DNA from 2 places in the Paeniglutamicibacter sulfureus genome. Region 1 is predicted to be linked to the other one. Evidence: riboswitches for the same ligand, from Rfam matches in the RefSeq annotation. Region 1 holds a riboswitch; the other holds the start of a gene.
What was found. A riboswitch is a leader RNA that binds a small molecule or an ion and turns the genes downstream of it on or off. The one in region 1 is predicted to bind S-adenosylmethionine.
Positions count from the first base shown of each region.

Region 2: another riboswitch for S-adenosylmethionine. It lies ahead of ABD687_RS17295 (hypothetical protein); the one in region 1 lies ahead of ABD687_RS15180 (acyl-CoA dehydrogenase family protein).

Region 1 covers NZ_BAAAWO010000001.1:3,319,719-3,327,499, forward strand. Annotated here, with positions in the region: gene acs (acetate--CoA ligase) at 1-1,095, opposite strand, end outside; gene ABD687_RS15165 (ABC transporter permease) at 1,221-2,051, opposite strand; gene ABD687_RS15170 (aliphatic sulfonate ABC transporter substrate-binding protein) at 2,051-3,079, opposite strand; gene ABD687_RS15175 (ABC transporter ATP-binding protein) at 3,166-3,978, opposite strand; SAM riboswitch class I at 3,983-4,073, opposite strand; SAM riboswitch class I at 4,497-4,594, shown strand; gene ABD687_RS15180 (acyl-CoA dehydrogenase family protein) at 4,601-5,938, shown strand; gene ABD687_RS15185 (LLM class flavin-dependent oxidoreductase) at 6,021-7,424, shown strand; gene ald (alanine dehydrogenase) at 7,734-7,781, opposite strand, start outside.
Region 2 covers NZ_BAAAWO010000001.1:3,814,282-3,822,062, forward strand. Annotated here, with positions in the region: gene ABD687_RS17280 (sugar phosphate isomerase/epimerase family protein) at 1-631, shown strand, start outside; gene ABD687_RS17285 (DUF222 domain-containing protein) at 749-2,155, opposite strand; gene ABD687_RS17290 (VIT1/CCC1 transporter family protein) at 2,351-3,454, opposite strand; gene ABD687_RS17295 (hypothetical protein) at 3,695-3,967, opposite strand; SAM riboswitch class IV at 3,986-4,097, opposite strand; gene ABD687_RS17300 (DinB family protein) at 4,110-4,688, opposite strand; gene ABD687_RS17305 (sodium:solute symporter family protein) at 4,816-6,342, opposite strand; gene ABD687_RS17310 (cupin domain-containing protein) at 6,504-7,079, shown strand; gene ABD687_RS17315 (VanZ family protein) at 7,160-7,777, opposite strand.

The DNA.
Region 1 (7,781 bases):
GGGGAACCAGCCCATCAGCGAGCGCACCAACGTGGGCGCGGTGTAATAGCTGGTCACGCCGTAGCGGGCGATGATTTCGAAGTGGCGGCCCGGGTGGGGGGCATTGGGCACGCCCTCGTAGATGACCTGGGTGACGCCGTTGGACAGCGGTCCGTAGATCTCATAGGTGTGCGCGGTGACCCAGGCCAGGTCGGCGGTGCACCAGTGGACGTCGTTCTCGCGCTTAGCCGGATCCGGGTTCGAGAAGAGGAACTCGTGGCTCCACGAGGCCTGGGTCAGGTAGCCGCCGGTGGTGTGGACCAGGCCCTTGGGCTGGCCGGTGGTGCCGGAGGTGTACATGATGAACAAGGGCGTTTCGGCGTCGAAGGCCTCGGGGGTGTGTACGGTGCTCGCGGTGTCAACCGTCTCGTGCCACCACACGTCCCTGCCCTGCACCCAGTTGATGTCGGTGTGCCCGGTGCGGTTGATGACCAGGACGTGCTCGATCGAGTTTTCGCCGGAGACGGCCTCGTCGGCGTGCGCCTTGACCGGGACCGATGTGCCGCGGCGGAACTGGCCGTCGGTGGTGACCAGGAGCTTGGCGGCGGTGTCCTCGACGCGGAACTTCAGGGCTTCGGCGGAGAAGCCGCCGAAGACCAGCGAGTGCACCGCGCCGATGCGCGCGCAGGCCAGGGTGATGACGATGGTTTCCACCAACACCGGCAGGTAGATGACCACGCGGTCGCCCTTGGTGATGCCCAAGGCGACCAGCGCATTGGCGGCCTGGGAAACACGGTCCTGCAGGTCCTTGTACGTGACGGTGGTGGTGTCGCCGGGCTCGCCCTCGAAGTGCAGGGCCACCTTGTCGCCGCGACCGGCTTCCACATGGCGGTCCACGCAGTTGTAGGCGGCGTTGAGCTTGCCGCCCTCGAACCAGCGCAACTCGGGTCCACGCCGCGCCTCCGGGTCCACGCCGGTGCTGCTGTGGACGGTGTGCCATTGGTCGGACCAGCTCAGACGCCGCGCCGCGGCGTCCCAGAAGGCCAGGCGTTCGGCTTCGCTCCAGGTGGCCTCGTTGGCGATGCCGGGGGCGGTCGTGTTCAGGGTTTCAGTCATTGTCTTCTCCATCGGTCCTGGCGTTGGCACTCCACCGCATATGTGGTTGCTGCGTCGTCACGGAGCCGGTTCTCTTGGCCGCTCGGGATGCTTTTCTTCGGTGGTTCTTGGGCAGGTTTGCCGGGTCAGGCCCAGCGTTTGACGGCCCAGCGTTCGGCCAAGCCCACCAACGCGTCAGTGGTCTTGCCCAGCACGGCCAGCAGGATGATGGCGAGGATCAGTCGATCGATGCGCCCGTTGTTTTGGGAATCAAGCAGCAGGAACCCCAGGCCCATGGAGGATGCGATTAATTCGGCGGCCACCAGGAACAGCCAGGCCTGGGCCAGGGCCAGCCGGAGGCCGGAAAATATTGCCGGAACCACCGCGGGAAGCTGGATGGTCGTCAACAGCTTGACGCCCTTGAGTCCGAAAGCGCGGCCGGCCTCGATCAAGTTCTTGTCCACGTGGCGCAGGGCCAGGTACACGGTGGTGAATACGGGGAAAAACGCACCAATGACGATCAGGGTGACCTTGGAGTCCTCACCGATCTTCATCCACAGGATCAACAGCGGGACCCAGGCCAGGGATGGCACCGCGCGAAATGCCCCGATGGTCGGCGCCAGCAAAGCGTCGGCTATGCGCGACAAGCCGACCAGGGCGCCGATGGCCAGGCCCAGCACCGCGCCGATGGCAAAGCCGACCAGGACGCGCTGGGTTGAGATGCCAATGTGGTTGCCCAGTTCTCCGCGACCGAGAAGATCCACCGCGGCGGAAAACACCGAGGCCGGCGAAGGCAACTGGGCCGGGGTGACCCACCCGAACGAGGTCGCACCCTGCCACAGGGCGAGAATGAACAGCGGCACCAACGTACCCAGGCCGATGCGGCCCAGCCGGGATGCCAGCAGCGGGCCCCCGGGCGTGGACGCGCCGTTGCCGTTGGTCGATTCGCTGGTGTCCAGGGACAGGTCAGCGGACATTAGGAGGCCTTGACCTTGGATGAATCGGCCTTCTTGGCGAACGAGTCGTCAATCAGGGTGCTGAGTGCGGCATCTACGGCGGCCTGGTCCGTGACGTCGTGGGTTTGAACGAAGATCGGCCCGACGACGGTGAGGACGTCGATCAGCTTTTCACCGGGTACCGCCGAAACATCGAGGTTGGAACGCTCGAGGATCACCTTTTCGGCAACCGGCGTTTCCAGCCCGGCCACGTCGGCCAGGATGGTCGCGGTTTCCTGCTGGTTGTCCGCAGCCCACTCACGGGCCTTTTCGTAGGAATCCACCACGGCCTGTGCGACTTCCGGGGAATCCTTGAGGAAGGATTCGGTCGCATTCAGCGCGCCGTAGGTGTTGAAGTCCAGGTTGCGGTAGATCAGCGTGGCGCCGTTTTCCTCGGCGCCAGCCATGATCGGGTCCAGTCCACTCCAGGCGTCCACGGAGCCATTTTCCAAGGCAGCGCGCCCATCGGCGTGCTGGAGGTTTTCCACCGTCACGTCGTCGGGACCAAGCCCTGCCTGTTCCAGGGCCTGCAGCAAGAAGAAGTAAGGATCGGTTCCCTTGGTGGCAGCCACGGACTTGCCCTTCAGGTCGGAGACCTCCTTGAGGGGGGAGTCCTTGGCGACCACAAGGGCAGCCCACTCGGGCTGCGAGTAGATGTCGATGGTCTTGATCGGTGAACCATTGGAGCGGGCCAGCAGGGCGGCGGAGCCCGCGGTCGATCCCACGTCGATGGCGCCCGCGCGGAGCGCTTCGTTGGCCTTGTTGGAACCGGCCGACTGCACCCAGTTCACGGTGACGCCCTGGTCCTTCAGCGATGCTTCCAGCCAGCCCTTTTCCTTGAGCACCAAGCTCAACGGGTTGTAGGTGGCGAAGTCGATGTTGAGCGTCGTGGCTTCGTTGGCGCTGGCGCCGCCGGAGCCTTCGCCGGCGCAACCGGTCAGCAGTGCGGTGGCAGTTGCCAGCGCGGTGGTGGCGATGAGCGCGCGACGCGAGAAGAATTTGCGGTTCATGAGTGGTTTCCTTGAGTGTTCGACCGCACGCCAGTGCGGCGCTGGTTCTAAGAAGCGAGTGGAGTGGAAGTGATTGGGGGCCGGTGCTAGTGGCGGTGCGCGTCAACGCCGAGCGACGCCAGCAGCGAGCTGCGCATTCGGCCCAGGGCTTCATCGCTCCGGTGGCGCGGACGTGCGCCGGGGACCGTGAGGACCTGGGTGACGGTGGCGGAGGTGGCGCCGTTCGGGCGACCCAACACCACGATGCGGTCTGCCAACTGGAGCGCCTCGTCGACGTCGTGGGTGACCAGCAAGACGGTCGTCGGGTAGGCGCCGTGGATGTCCAGCAGCAGGTCTTGCATTTTCAGGCGTGTTAGTGCATCCAGCGCGCCGAATGGTTCATCCAGCAGCAGGACTCCGGGGCGTCGGGCCAGTGCCCGTGCAAGCGAGGTGCGCTGGGCCATGCCGCCGGAAATTTCCCGCGGCCGTAAGGTGCTGTGGGCATCCAACTCGACGAGTTCCAGGAGTTCGGCTACGCGGCTGGCGCCAATGGAACGGTCTGTACCCTGGGGAAGCCCCAAAGCCACGTTCTTTTCAACGGATTGCCACGGCAGCAAGCGCGGTTCCTGGAAAGCCACGGCGCATCGGGCGTCCAGGCCGTTGACGGCGGTGCCGTCGATCAGGACCTGGCCCGTGGAGGGTCGGTCCAGTCCGGAGACCGAGCGAAGCAACGTGGACTTGCCGCAACCGCTAGGGCCAAGGATTGCCACGACTTCGCCGCCCGCGATCTCGAGGTCGACATCACCCAACACTTTGCGACCGTCGAAGCTGCGTCCAACGCCTTTGAACGTCACGCGAAGCGCCGGGTTGGAGCCGCGTGCCGGTAGGGAAAGCGTGGGGTGGTCAAGCGTGGAAGTCATGTTCTCTCCATCGTTCCTGGCGGTAGCACCGGCCTCGGTCGAGGTGGTTGCTGCGGCGTCATGGAGCCAGATCTCTCGGCCGCTCGGGATGGGTTGTTACCTTCATCAAAGTCGATCCGGCGTCATGGAGGCAAGCTGGCCGTAATGTGACGGAACGTTCGACAAGTCGGAAAGAATCGGCAATCCATCGAATGAAATTTGATGAAATAGGGAATTTTCATCTTTTTTCCACGAGCGCCAAAGTGCCGGCGGGGGACCGCCTTCCCGGCCCGCGTATCACGCGTCCAGCCGCGTGAACCCGCTGTCGGGCGGGCCGGCTGAACCTGGGGCCCCGGGTCGCCTGACCTCCGCGCCAAGGCTGGTGTCTCGTCGAAGGAATGGTTGTCGGATCGGCGTTGGGTCGCTACCGAGCCGATGCCGCGGCGGGCCAGGAAGCCCGCTGTGCCCTGTGACGCACGTGCCATTTGTGACGAACCGGGTTGTCTCCGCTTCGCCGGGGCGTGTAGAAATATGTCCAACAACCATCCAGAGCGGCCGAGAGATCTGGCTCCATGACGCCGCAGCAACCCCTTCCCCTTAATTGGGCGGTAGGTGCTCACGCCAGGACCGATGGAGAGAATTCATGGCTATCGATTCATTTGCACTAGCGCACGCCGTCGAGGCGGACCCGAACATCTTTGGCGCCGTCAACCTCGACGCCTTCACCAGCGACACCCCCGCCCGACACCTGCTCAAACTCACGCCGGGCGTTCCACTGAACGGTCACTATGACGAGTTGGCCGCGATTTTCCGCCCGGTCTTCGCCAAGATCGCAGTCGGGGCCGGCGAGCGCGATGCCAACCGGACCCTCCCCTTTGAACCTGTCGGGTGGCTGAACCGGGTGCGATTCGGGGCATTGCGCATCCCGGTGGCAGCAGGTGGCTATGGGGCAAGCGTGTCCGACTTGTTCCGCCTCTTGATCGAACTCGCCGAGGCGGATTCACAGGTGGCGCACCTGTGGCGCTCACACATCGGCTTCGTCGAATCCGTGCTGTTGCTTGAGGACGATGCCTTGCGGCACCGCTGGATCGAGCGCATTGTTGCCGGCCAGATCGTCGGCAACGCCTACACCGAGCGCGGCGGGAACCGGTTGGGCACGCTCAACACGACCATTGCCAGGCAGGGCGAACGCTGGATCCTCAATGGCGAGAAATACTATTGCACCGGCACGATCTACGCCGATTGGGTCGCCGTCGCCGTGGCGCATCCGGCCCGCGCCGGCCGCCAGATCGCGGTGGTCTCCACGCAGCATTCCGGGGTCAAGATCTTTGACGACTGGGACGGATTCGGGCAGCAGCTCACCGGCACCGGCTCGACCACGTTCGAGAACGTCCCGGTGGACACGATCCTGCCCGACGAACAGCAGGTCAACGACCCTGAATCCGCCATCTTCCAGCTGGTGCTCCTGGGGGTCCAAGCCGGAATCACGCGAGCGGTTCTCAATGACGTGCGCTCGTCGGTCCAGGCCCGCACTCGAAGCTTCAGCACCGGAACGGGCGTTCCGGTGCGCGAGGAACCCCAGGTGCTCCAATTGGTCGGCGAGATCTCGGGCACCGCGTTCGCCGTCGACTCCATCGTCCTGGCCGCCGTGGCGGAGATCGAGATCGCGCTTGCCGATGCCTCCCTGAGCCCGGCAGAGCGGTTTGCGGTGTGTGAACTCGCCGCGGATCGGGCGCAAGCCGTGGTCCAGCCGCTGGTTCTCTCGGCGGCGACCAAGCTATTTGACGGACTGGGCGCCTCGGCAACCGCCAAGGGCTGCAACCTGGACCGGCACTGGCGCAACGCGCGCACCGTTGCCACCCACAACCCGGCGATCTACAAGGCGCGCATCATCGGCGACTACGAGGTCAATGGAACGGCACCCCAGCAGCTCAACGCCATCGGCGACGTGGGTGCAATACCGGCAACCGGCCTCCCCTAAAACCGCCAACCGCCACCGAACCACTGACTTGATCCGCGCACCATCGGATCCGCAAACTCCCACCACCTCGCGAAGGACAAACATGAGCCAGACACCCGCCCCCCGCCACATCCGTTTCAACGCCTTCGACATGAACTGCGTGGGACACCAGTCCCCGGGTCTGTGGAAGCACCCCAAGGACCAGTCGGCCCGCTATAAGGACCTGTCCTACTGGACCGACCTGGCCAAGACCCTGGAAAAGGGCAAGTTCGACGGCATCTTCATCGCCGACGTGCTGGGCACCTACGACGTCTTCGGCGGCTCCAACGAGGTGCCGCTGCGCGCCGGCACCCAGGTCCCGGTCAACGACCCCTTCATGCTGGTTTCGGCCATGGCCTCGGTGACCGAGAACCTCGGCTTCGGCGTCACCGCCGGGACGTCCTACGAGCACCCCTACCCCTTCGCCCGCCGCCTGGCGACCCTTGACCACCTGACCAAGGGCCGCGTCGGGTGGAATGTCGTGACCGGCTACCTGCCCTCCGCCGCACGGAACATGGGCCAGGAGGACCAGCTCGAGCACGACGAGCGCTACAACCAGGCCGACGAGTACATGGAGGTCATCTACAAGTTGCTCGAGGGCTCCTGGGAAGAGGACGCGGTGGTGCGCGACGTTGAGCGCGGCATCTTCACCGACCCGACCAAGGTCCATGAGATCAACCACGAGGGCAAGTACTTCAAGGTCCCGGGCATTGCCATCACCGAACCCAGCCCGCAGCGCACCCCCGTGGTGTTCCAGGCCGGCGCCTCGCCGCGCGGACTGAAGTTCGCCTCGGAGAACGCCGAGGCGGTCTTCGTGACCTCCCCGACCAAGGAAATGCTCAAGGCCACCGTCACCAAGATCCGCGACGCCGCCGAGGCCGCGGGCCGCGGCCGTTACGACGTGCGCATCTACGCCATGCAGACGATCATCACGGATGTGGACTCCGCGGCAGCGCAGGCCAAGTTCGAGGACTACAAGTCCTACGCCGACATCGACGGGGCCCTCGCCCTGATCTCCGGCTGGATGGGCGTGGACATGTCCACCTACGGCCCGGACGACGTCATTGGTGCCAACGTGAAGTCCAACGCCATCCAGTCCACCGTCACGACCTTCCAAAAGGCCAGCGGAGACGACGGGAACCCGTGGACCATCCGCCAGCTGGCCGAATGGGTGGGCGTTGGCGGGTTCGGACCGATCACCGTCGGCTCGCCGACCGAGGTTGCCGACAAGCTCATCGAGTGGGTCGAAGACACCGACGTAGACGGGTTCAACCTGGCCTATGCCATCACCCCGGGAACCTTTGAGGACATCGTGGAGTTCATCGTTCCCGAGCTGCAGGCCCGCGGTGCCTACCCGACCGAATACGTCGAGGGCACGCTGCGCAACAAGCTCTTCGGCAAGGGAGACCGCGTCCAGGACTCCCACCGCGCGGCCAACTACCGGTTCGCCAACGCCGAGGTCAAGTAACCTGTAGTCGTCCCCGTACGGGGGGGGTCGGGCGGCGTTGCACCCTGCAGGGTGCACCGCCGTCCGAACTCTTTAACCCGCAGATCCTTCCGCAATGTACGTCTTGGCCGGGAAGCACCGTCTTCAGCAACCGGGGTGAGGTCGGGTTGCGCCGCACGGATTGGCGGTGGACAGGCGGAAGTTCGCGGGCCCCAAGAAAGCCACGGATCCAGAGGGCAGGGGATTCAACCAAAAAGCCCCGAGCGACGATGACGTTCGGGGCAGACGGTTTGGGACAGGTGATGTCACCTGTCCCAAACTTGTCGGATGTCAGTTGCTTGCCACGGCGAACAGTTCCCGGTCCTCGCCGGGGAGATC
Region 2 (7,781 bases), 490 kb from region 1:
CGATCCGGCGGTGGATCCGATGCCGCTGGTCGAGGCCGAATTGAAGGCGTTCTCCGTGGCGGGTGCCTCCGTGCTGGTGCTGGCGGCGGACGCCGGAACCGGCGACTACGAGGCGCACCATGAAATGGACGAGGCGCAATGGGCGGTGTTCGAGAGAAACCTCCAGGCAGTGGTGGACCTGGCCGCCGAAGTCGGGATCCTGGCCGTGTTGCACCCGCATGTGGGCACCATGGTCGAATCGGCGGCCAGCGTGCAGCGGCTGCTGGAAACCACCACGGCGCAGATCTGCCTGGACACCGGCCATTTGCTGGTGGGTGGCACCAATCCGCTGGAATTGGTGCGCCACCATGCTTCGCGCGTTGGCATCGCCCACCTGAAGGACGTGCGCTCCGGGATTGCCGCCCAGGTGGCAAGCGGGGAGCTCGGATTCGTGCAGGCAGTCAAGGACGGCATGTTCGTGCCGTTGGGTCAGGGCGACTGCGAGATCGCCGAGATCGTCGGACTGCTCAAGGATGCCGGCTACGAGGGTTGGTATGTCATGGAACAGGATGCGGTGCTGGAGTCGGCCCTGGACGGCGCCGCGGCCAAGACCGATGTCCGCGCCTCGATCGACTTCCTGCTGGGGTTGTAGGCGCTCGCCGACTTATTCAGGGCCTCCTGCAGCCCTGGGCCCATGGGTGTGCCGGGGATGCGTGGCTGCATCCCCGGTGGCGTTGGGTGTGGATTTCCCGCCCGTGGCGGCGGGCGGCTAAATCCGCTGGGGTGGCCGGCGACTGCCGGTGCCGGGCCGCGGTGGCGGGGCCGTGGAGGTGTAGCTGTGGCCGCTCGGGGTGGTGATTTTGAAGGAATGGCGGCCTCGTCCGGGCAGAGGCTCCTCGTGCCATCCGGGCGCTTCCTTGGTCCGGTTGCATGTTCGACAGCGGCCAGAACCATTGATCTCGGTGGTCTTCCCGTTGCGGCGAACCTGCACGACGTGGTCGAGTTCCTCGATGCGGCCGTTGCAGTGAGGGGTGCGGCAGCGTTGGTCGCGGAGGGTGATGAAGCGCTTGAGGTTTCCGGCGAAGCTGCGGGCGGCCGAATCCATCGCGACCAATTTGCCGGTGTCCGGGGCTGCATAGAGGCGCCGGTACCAGGTGTTCAGTGGGTGCTCTGGGTCGCCGGCCACCAGTGACCGGGCCCTGGTGGCGCTGATGTATCCGTGGCCCGGGATCAGTGCCGGTTCATCACTGGCACCGGTGAGGCTTTCCGGGTCCATCATCAGCAACAGCTCCACCGGCCTGGAGCCGGTGGCCTTGGTGTCGGTGATCGCCTCGAAGACGGTGTCTGCCGCGACCTGGGCGTTGGTGCGGTCGTCCCCGGGCTTCCGGGGGCGTTCCATTTCGCGGTTGAGGACCTGCAGGATGGGAACGCCCTGGTCCAGCGGGAAGTCACCGACGATCCGCACGGTGTTTTCGTTCACCTGGTAGCCGCTGACATACCGCTTCTCGGTGGCGTCTTCTTCCTCTTGTTCGGCGGTTTCAGGTTCAAGGACGAGGGCCCAGTAGTCGACCAGCTCACGCAGCGACGCAGTTCCGGCCTCGAAGCAGGTGTGGGTGTCCTCCCACAGCAGCTCGTCGATCATTCTCCGGTTTTCGATCTTGAGGCTCCGGGTGCCGCTGATTACCACGTGCGCCTGGTCCCAAGTCATGATGCCGCGGCGCAGCCCCTGGTGGCAGTGTGGCAGGTCTTCGGCAAGTATCCGGAAGTCGTTCGTGCGTTTGGTTCCGCTTTTCGGGGACAAATGCAGCATCAGGGCTACGTCCCCGCTTGAGCCCCATGCGGGGTTTTTCTCCCTGACCCCGGCGCGCTGTCGATCGGCGACCAAGGAATCCTGGTAGGCGACGCTGTGGTCGGCCTGCTTCGCCGTGGCGGCGCATTTCAAGGTTTCCAGTGCGCCGACGGCGGTCACCGCCTCATGGGTTCCTGTCAGTACCGGGGCTCCGTTCACCGCGGCGGCCAGGGACAGGATCCCGTCGGTGCCGGTGCGGGCCAAGTGTTCGGCAACCAGTGCGTCCATGTCCGCCCCGTCGTGCAATAGCGCATCGTAGCCCAGGTCCCTGACGGCACCACCGGTGGTGCCGTCAGAAGGGGTACCGCTCGATGACGTCGTTGCCATACTTCAATTTTAGAACCAGTAGCCGACAATTGGAAGATATTTTCATGAATATTAGAAACTATGTTCTAGTAAGGATCGTGGGCGACTGCGTTCCCGGCGAGTGCCATCCCGTTCGGGCACAGCGAGGAAAGAGTGCCGCCGGATCCCCGATCCATGAAAGTGGCGGCACGTGCCAGTGTCCCTGCAGTGGTGCCGCTAAGCCACGGAGCTGCCGAAGAGCAGTCCGAGGACGTAGGTGACCGCCGCGGCGCCCAGGCCGATGGCCAGCTGGCGCAGTCCGCGCTTGGCCGGGGATGCGCCGGAAAGCAAGCCGACCACGCCGCCGGTGGCCAGCAGGGCGATGCCCACCAGCACGGCGGAGAGCAGGATCGCGGGGGTGCCGTCCATGCCGAAAATGAACGGAAGGATCGGGATGACCGCCCCGGAGGCAAAGAAGCAGAAGGACGCGGAAGCCGCACCCATGGCGGAGCCGATTTCCTCGTGTTCCCGGCTATCGGCGGCAACCGTGAGCTCGGACCGGAGCGACGTGGAGGGGTTGCAGTCGCAGGAGTAGATGCCCATGCGTTCGGCGGCCCGGTGTGCTGCGTCCTCGTCGCTCATGCCGCGGGCCTTGTAGACCAATACCAGCTCGTTGGCATCCAGATCGAGGTCCGGCGCCGCGGCCAGGGTCACCTCCGTGGGCTTGGAAGCCGAGAGCAGCTCGCGCTGGGAACGCACCGAGACGTATTCGCCCGCGGCCATCGACAGGGCCCCGGCCAGCAGCCCGGCAATGCCGGAGAAGAGCACGAAGGAGGTTGCCACGCCCGTGGCGCCGATGCCCATGACCAAGGCCAGGTTGGACACCAGGCCGTCGTTGGCGCCGAAGACCGCCGCCCGGAAGTTGCCCGAAAGCCGGTTGCGGCCGCGGGTGGCCAGGCCGCGCACGACCTCCTCGTGGACGAGTTCGTCGGCGGCCATCTGGCGGCTGGCATCGGTGTCTGCGGCATAGGGGGAGTTGCCCTCGGCACGCTGGGCCAGGGCCAGGACGAAGACCGAACCGAAGTGCCGGGCCAGGAAGCGGAGCATGGTGCGCCGGATCGAGGGCCGGGTGCGCTTGTCGGCGTTCTCGCCCAGCAGCGAGCGCCAGTGTTCCTCGTGTCGGGTTTCGGCGGCTGCCAGTCCCAGCAGGACTGCGCGTTCCTCACCCTGGCGCTTGTTGGCCAGTTCGCGGTAGACCGCGCCTTCGGCGATTTCGTCGGCCAGGTACTGGCGCCAGCGCTTGATCTGGGCGTGAGTGGGGGTCGGCGCTTGTTGCGTCATGCTCTCATCCTCATGTGGGCGTTCACGGCCTCGGGAGGCCATGCGATGGGGAGGCCCAGCAGGATTTCTTTTTGGGTACGTTGAGCCTCGGGCCACCAATGTGTGGACCGAAGGTCTCGTTCGCCCGGGCCGGGCTGGATTGCCCGTGGCCCCGGGTGGATTGCCGGGTTACAACGCTGTAACCAGTATGTCGACGCACCGCTGTCCCGCCGTGCCGGCGGGTCTGGGAACTACTCCCCTTCAACCCACGAGTGTAGCCGTTGGCAGGACAAGTGAAAATTCGTTGAGACTAAAAAACAACGCCTGTCCGGCGGGCTTTCCGGCCCGGGGGATGCGCACCGACAGCTCCCTCGCGCGGGCGTCGAAGCGCGGCAAGCCGACGGCATTGGCCAGGGCCGCGGCCAGCGAAGGTGCGTCCGCAACGTGGTAGCTGTGCCAGGAACCGGCAAGGCGCAGCTCGACGACCGCACGGTGGACATCGAGCAGGGGCAAAACGGGGATGGAAGGTGCCATGTGGGGGCGAAAGCCTTTCGTGAGCTCTTGCCGGGGCCAAGTGGTCCGCGACCGCTTCTTCATCCGAACCACCCATGAACCTGGGGTTGGTGCGCGTCTGAGTCGGAGCTTGCCGACGCGTCTCGTGAAGCTGTGGTCCACTTTACCGTGATTCGGAGGCCCGCAAGATATTTGCGTGCAATTGCGTCCAGGCAACGGGGTCGTAGGGAGGAATGTTGGTGTTGTCCCGGCGCATTCCGGTGGAACCGTCGATGAGCTCCCGCACGATGTCGGCATGGCCCGCATGGCGTGCGGTCTCCACGTTCATGTGCAGCAGCAGGCGCCCGAGCGTGGTGTCGCGTTTCTCCGGCACCCACCAGGAAACCGTGGCCGGTGCATCCAGGGGGAGGGCTGCGATGTTGTGGTTTGCTGCGGCGATGGCGCGGCGGTAGAAATCGAGGATCTCGGAGCAGGGGACATCGGCGGGCACCCACATGTCGGCGCTGACTTCCGGATCGGCCATCAGCGCGTCGTGGCGTTCATCCTCGACCGTGAACCCGAGGCATTCGACGAAGTAGCCGTACTCGACGGTGGCCAGATGCTGGATCAGGCCCAGGATGTTGGTGCCCGTCCCGACCATGGGGCGGGTCATTTCCTGCTCGCTGAGCCCCTCGACCTTCCAGAGCATGGCTTCGCGCGTGCTGTCCAGGTACGTGGTGAGGTGGTCCTTGAGATTGTCCATGCGGCCCAGCCTAGGAGCGACGGGGCCCGCCGGGGAAGGGCTGCGGCGAAAGGAAGGAGCCCGTCTTCGCGCGCAGTGCGCGGAGACGGGCTCCCTTCGGGATGCGGTCCGTGCCGTGAATCCGGTGCTAGCGGCCGGCGACCTCGGTGATTTCCGCGCCCTCGGCGTCGGCATGGCCGGCGACCCGGGCGTTCCAGCGGGTGATGACCGCCGCGGAGGTGGGTCGCGTGATCAGGGAGACCACGATGAAGGTCAGTGCCGAGGCAATCAATCCGAAGTAGATTGGCTCGTTCGCGTAGATGCCGTCAAAGCGCTGTTCGGCCTGGATTTCCAGGACGATCATGGTGCCCAAGGTGACAATGGTTCCGGCAGCCATCGAGGCGGCGGCCCCCAGCCCATTCCCGCGCTTCCAGACCAGCCCGCCGATGATGGCCACCAGCAGGCCGCCCACCAGGATGTCGTAGGCAATGGTCAGTGCCGCGACCACGTCGGAGACCATGATGGCCAGCACGATCGAGACAATGCCCAGCAGCAGCACCCAGATGCGGTTGGCACGCACGTCGTGCTCCGGGTTTTCGTTGGTGTTCACCTTCACGTGCCTGCCGAACCAGCTGGCCACGAACGGGGTGACGTCGGTGCGGGCCACTGTGGCAGCGGCAATCAGCGCGCCGGAGGCAGTGGACATCATGGCTGCCACAGCGGCTGCCAGCACCAGTCCGCCGACGGCGACGGGCAGCAGCTGAGTGGCGACCTCCGCGTAGACCACGTCCTTGTTGGTGTCAGCGCCGATGATCTCCGGCAAGGCGACCTTGGCGGCCATGCCGATGATGGCGCCGGCTGCCCCGTAGAGCACGCAGTAGATGCCGGCGGTGGTGCCGCCCCAGCGGGCCACCTTCGGGGTCTTGGCGGTGAACACGCGCTGCCAGATGTCCTGGCCGATGAGCAGGCCCAGGGTGTAGACCACGAAGTAGGTGATGATCGTCTGGACGCCGATGCCGGTGAAGCTGAAGAACTCCGCCCCGACGCGTTCGCGGATCCCTGACATGCCGCCGGCTGCGTTCAGTGCGAAGGGCAGCATCAGGAAGAAGATGCCCACGGTCTTGATGACGAACTGGACCTGGTCGGCCAGGGTGATCGACCACATGCCGCCAATGGTGGAGTAGATGACCACGATGACCCCGCCGATGGCGATGGCCAGCCAGCGCTCCCAGCCGAAGAGGACCACGAAGATCGTCGCATAGGCGCTGGTGGAGGTTGCGCAGAGCATCAGTGTGTAGGCGAGCATGACGATACCCGAGGTGTTCGTCGCGGACTTGCTGCCGTAGCGCAGGGTGAGCATCTGCGAGACGGTGAAGATCTTCAGGCGCTGCAGGGTGGGTGCGAAGAGCAGCGAGAGCAGGATGACGCCGGCGCCGATGGCCACGACCAGCCACATGCCGGAGATCCCGAACTTGTAGCCGAGGCCGACGCCGCCGACGGTGGAGGCCCCGCCCAGGACGACCGCCGCCATCGTGCCGGTGTACAGGAACGGGCCGAGCCGCCTGCCGGCCACGAGGTAGTCGCTGCTGTTCTTGGTGCGCGATTTTCCCCACCAGCCGAAGATGAGCATAGCCGCCAAATAGACGGCAACGATCGTGCCATTGATGAATTCCATGGGGGGAGCCTTTGCTGGGAATGAACTTGGGTGCAACTCTGGGATGCCTAGGGGTAAACTTTTGTTGTTCTACAGGCTAATGTGAGGTGTCGCACACGTCAATTGCACCTAAGCTGTATGAACGCAATATTTCCCTCGAGCCCACCTGGAGACCCGCGCCGATGAAAGCCCTGCCCGTTGAGCCCAGCAGTGCTGCCCTCGCCATCGGCTCGCGGATCCGGGCGGCGCGTCATGCCCAGCGTCTGACCATTGACCAGATCGCCGAATCCACGGGCTTGACCAAGGGTTTTCTCTCCCGGGTGGAGCGCGATTTGACCAGCCCCTCGGTGGCATCGCTGGTGACCCTTTGCCAGGTACTGTCCCTGGAGGTCGGGGAGCTTTTCACCCAGCCGGACACCCACGTGGTCAGGCTTGCCGAGGCCCCTCGCATCTCACTGGGAGGCGAAGGAATTGTCGAAAGGTTGGTGACGGCGCGTTCGGAGCGGCGCCTGCAGGTGATTCGCGCCGTCATTGCCCCGCACGGCGAGGGTGAAAAGGAGCTCTACTCGGTGGATTGCGAGGTGGAGGTGCTCCATGTCCTCTCCGGGCGCTTTGTGCTGATTTTCGCCAACGAGCGCCTTGACCTCGACGCGGGGGACACCGTGACCTTCCCGGGGCGCGAGCCGCACAGCTGGAAGAACCCGACGGGCGAGGAAGCCATCGTCACCTGGACGCTGGTCCCCGCCGCGTCGCGTTAGGACCCGTTGCCCAACCCGTGGACGAAACCCGCGGAAAAGACCTCCAGCCGTCACTGTCCGCTGGCCGCTTGTGTTCGGGCTTAGCCGGGGACATTGTCCTTCGCCGTGTTCCCTGCCAGCTGTGCGGGTACTGAGTGCATGGAGAGGGCCGCGGCGTCCCGCGGCGGCGCGTAGCGCAGGGGAGAAGCCACGAAGACCCCGGTCAAAAGCAGGGCGAACACGGTCCCGATCGTGCAGATCCGTGTCATGACCGCGGTCGTCCTCGCCTGAAGCCGGTGCCGTGCCAGGTCGAGCAGGCCGATCCCGGCCAGTCCACCGGCGGTGTTGACGACAAGGTCGGTGGCATCCGAGCTCCCAAGGGCCAGGACGTACTGGATGACCTCCAGCGCCGCGCTCGCCCCGGCGACCGCGCCCGCGGCCTTCCACCACTGCCGCGACGGTGCGAGCAGGCCAAGGTAGAGGCCGAAGGGCACGAAGAGCAGGATGTTCGCGACAACTTCGAAAGGTGCGCTCGCCCCGAACCCTGAACCGGGAGCGAACGGGACCAGCTTGAGCTGGCGAAGCACGCCCCCGCCGAGGTACGGGACTTCGAGCTTCCACAGCACGATCCAGGCGAGCAGGCTGAGATAGGCAACGAACAGCGCGACCAGCAATTTGCGCCCGCCCTCTCGGGACGGATTCTTTTCCACGGCAGACACACAG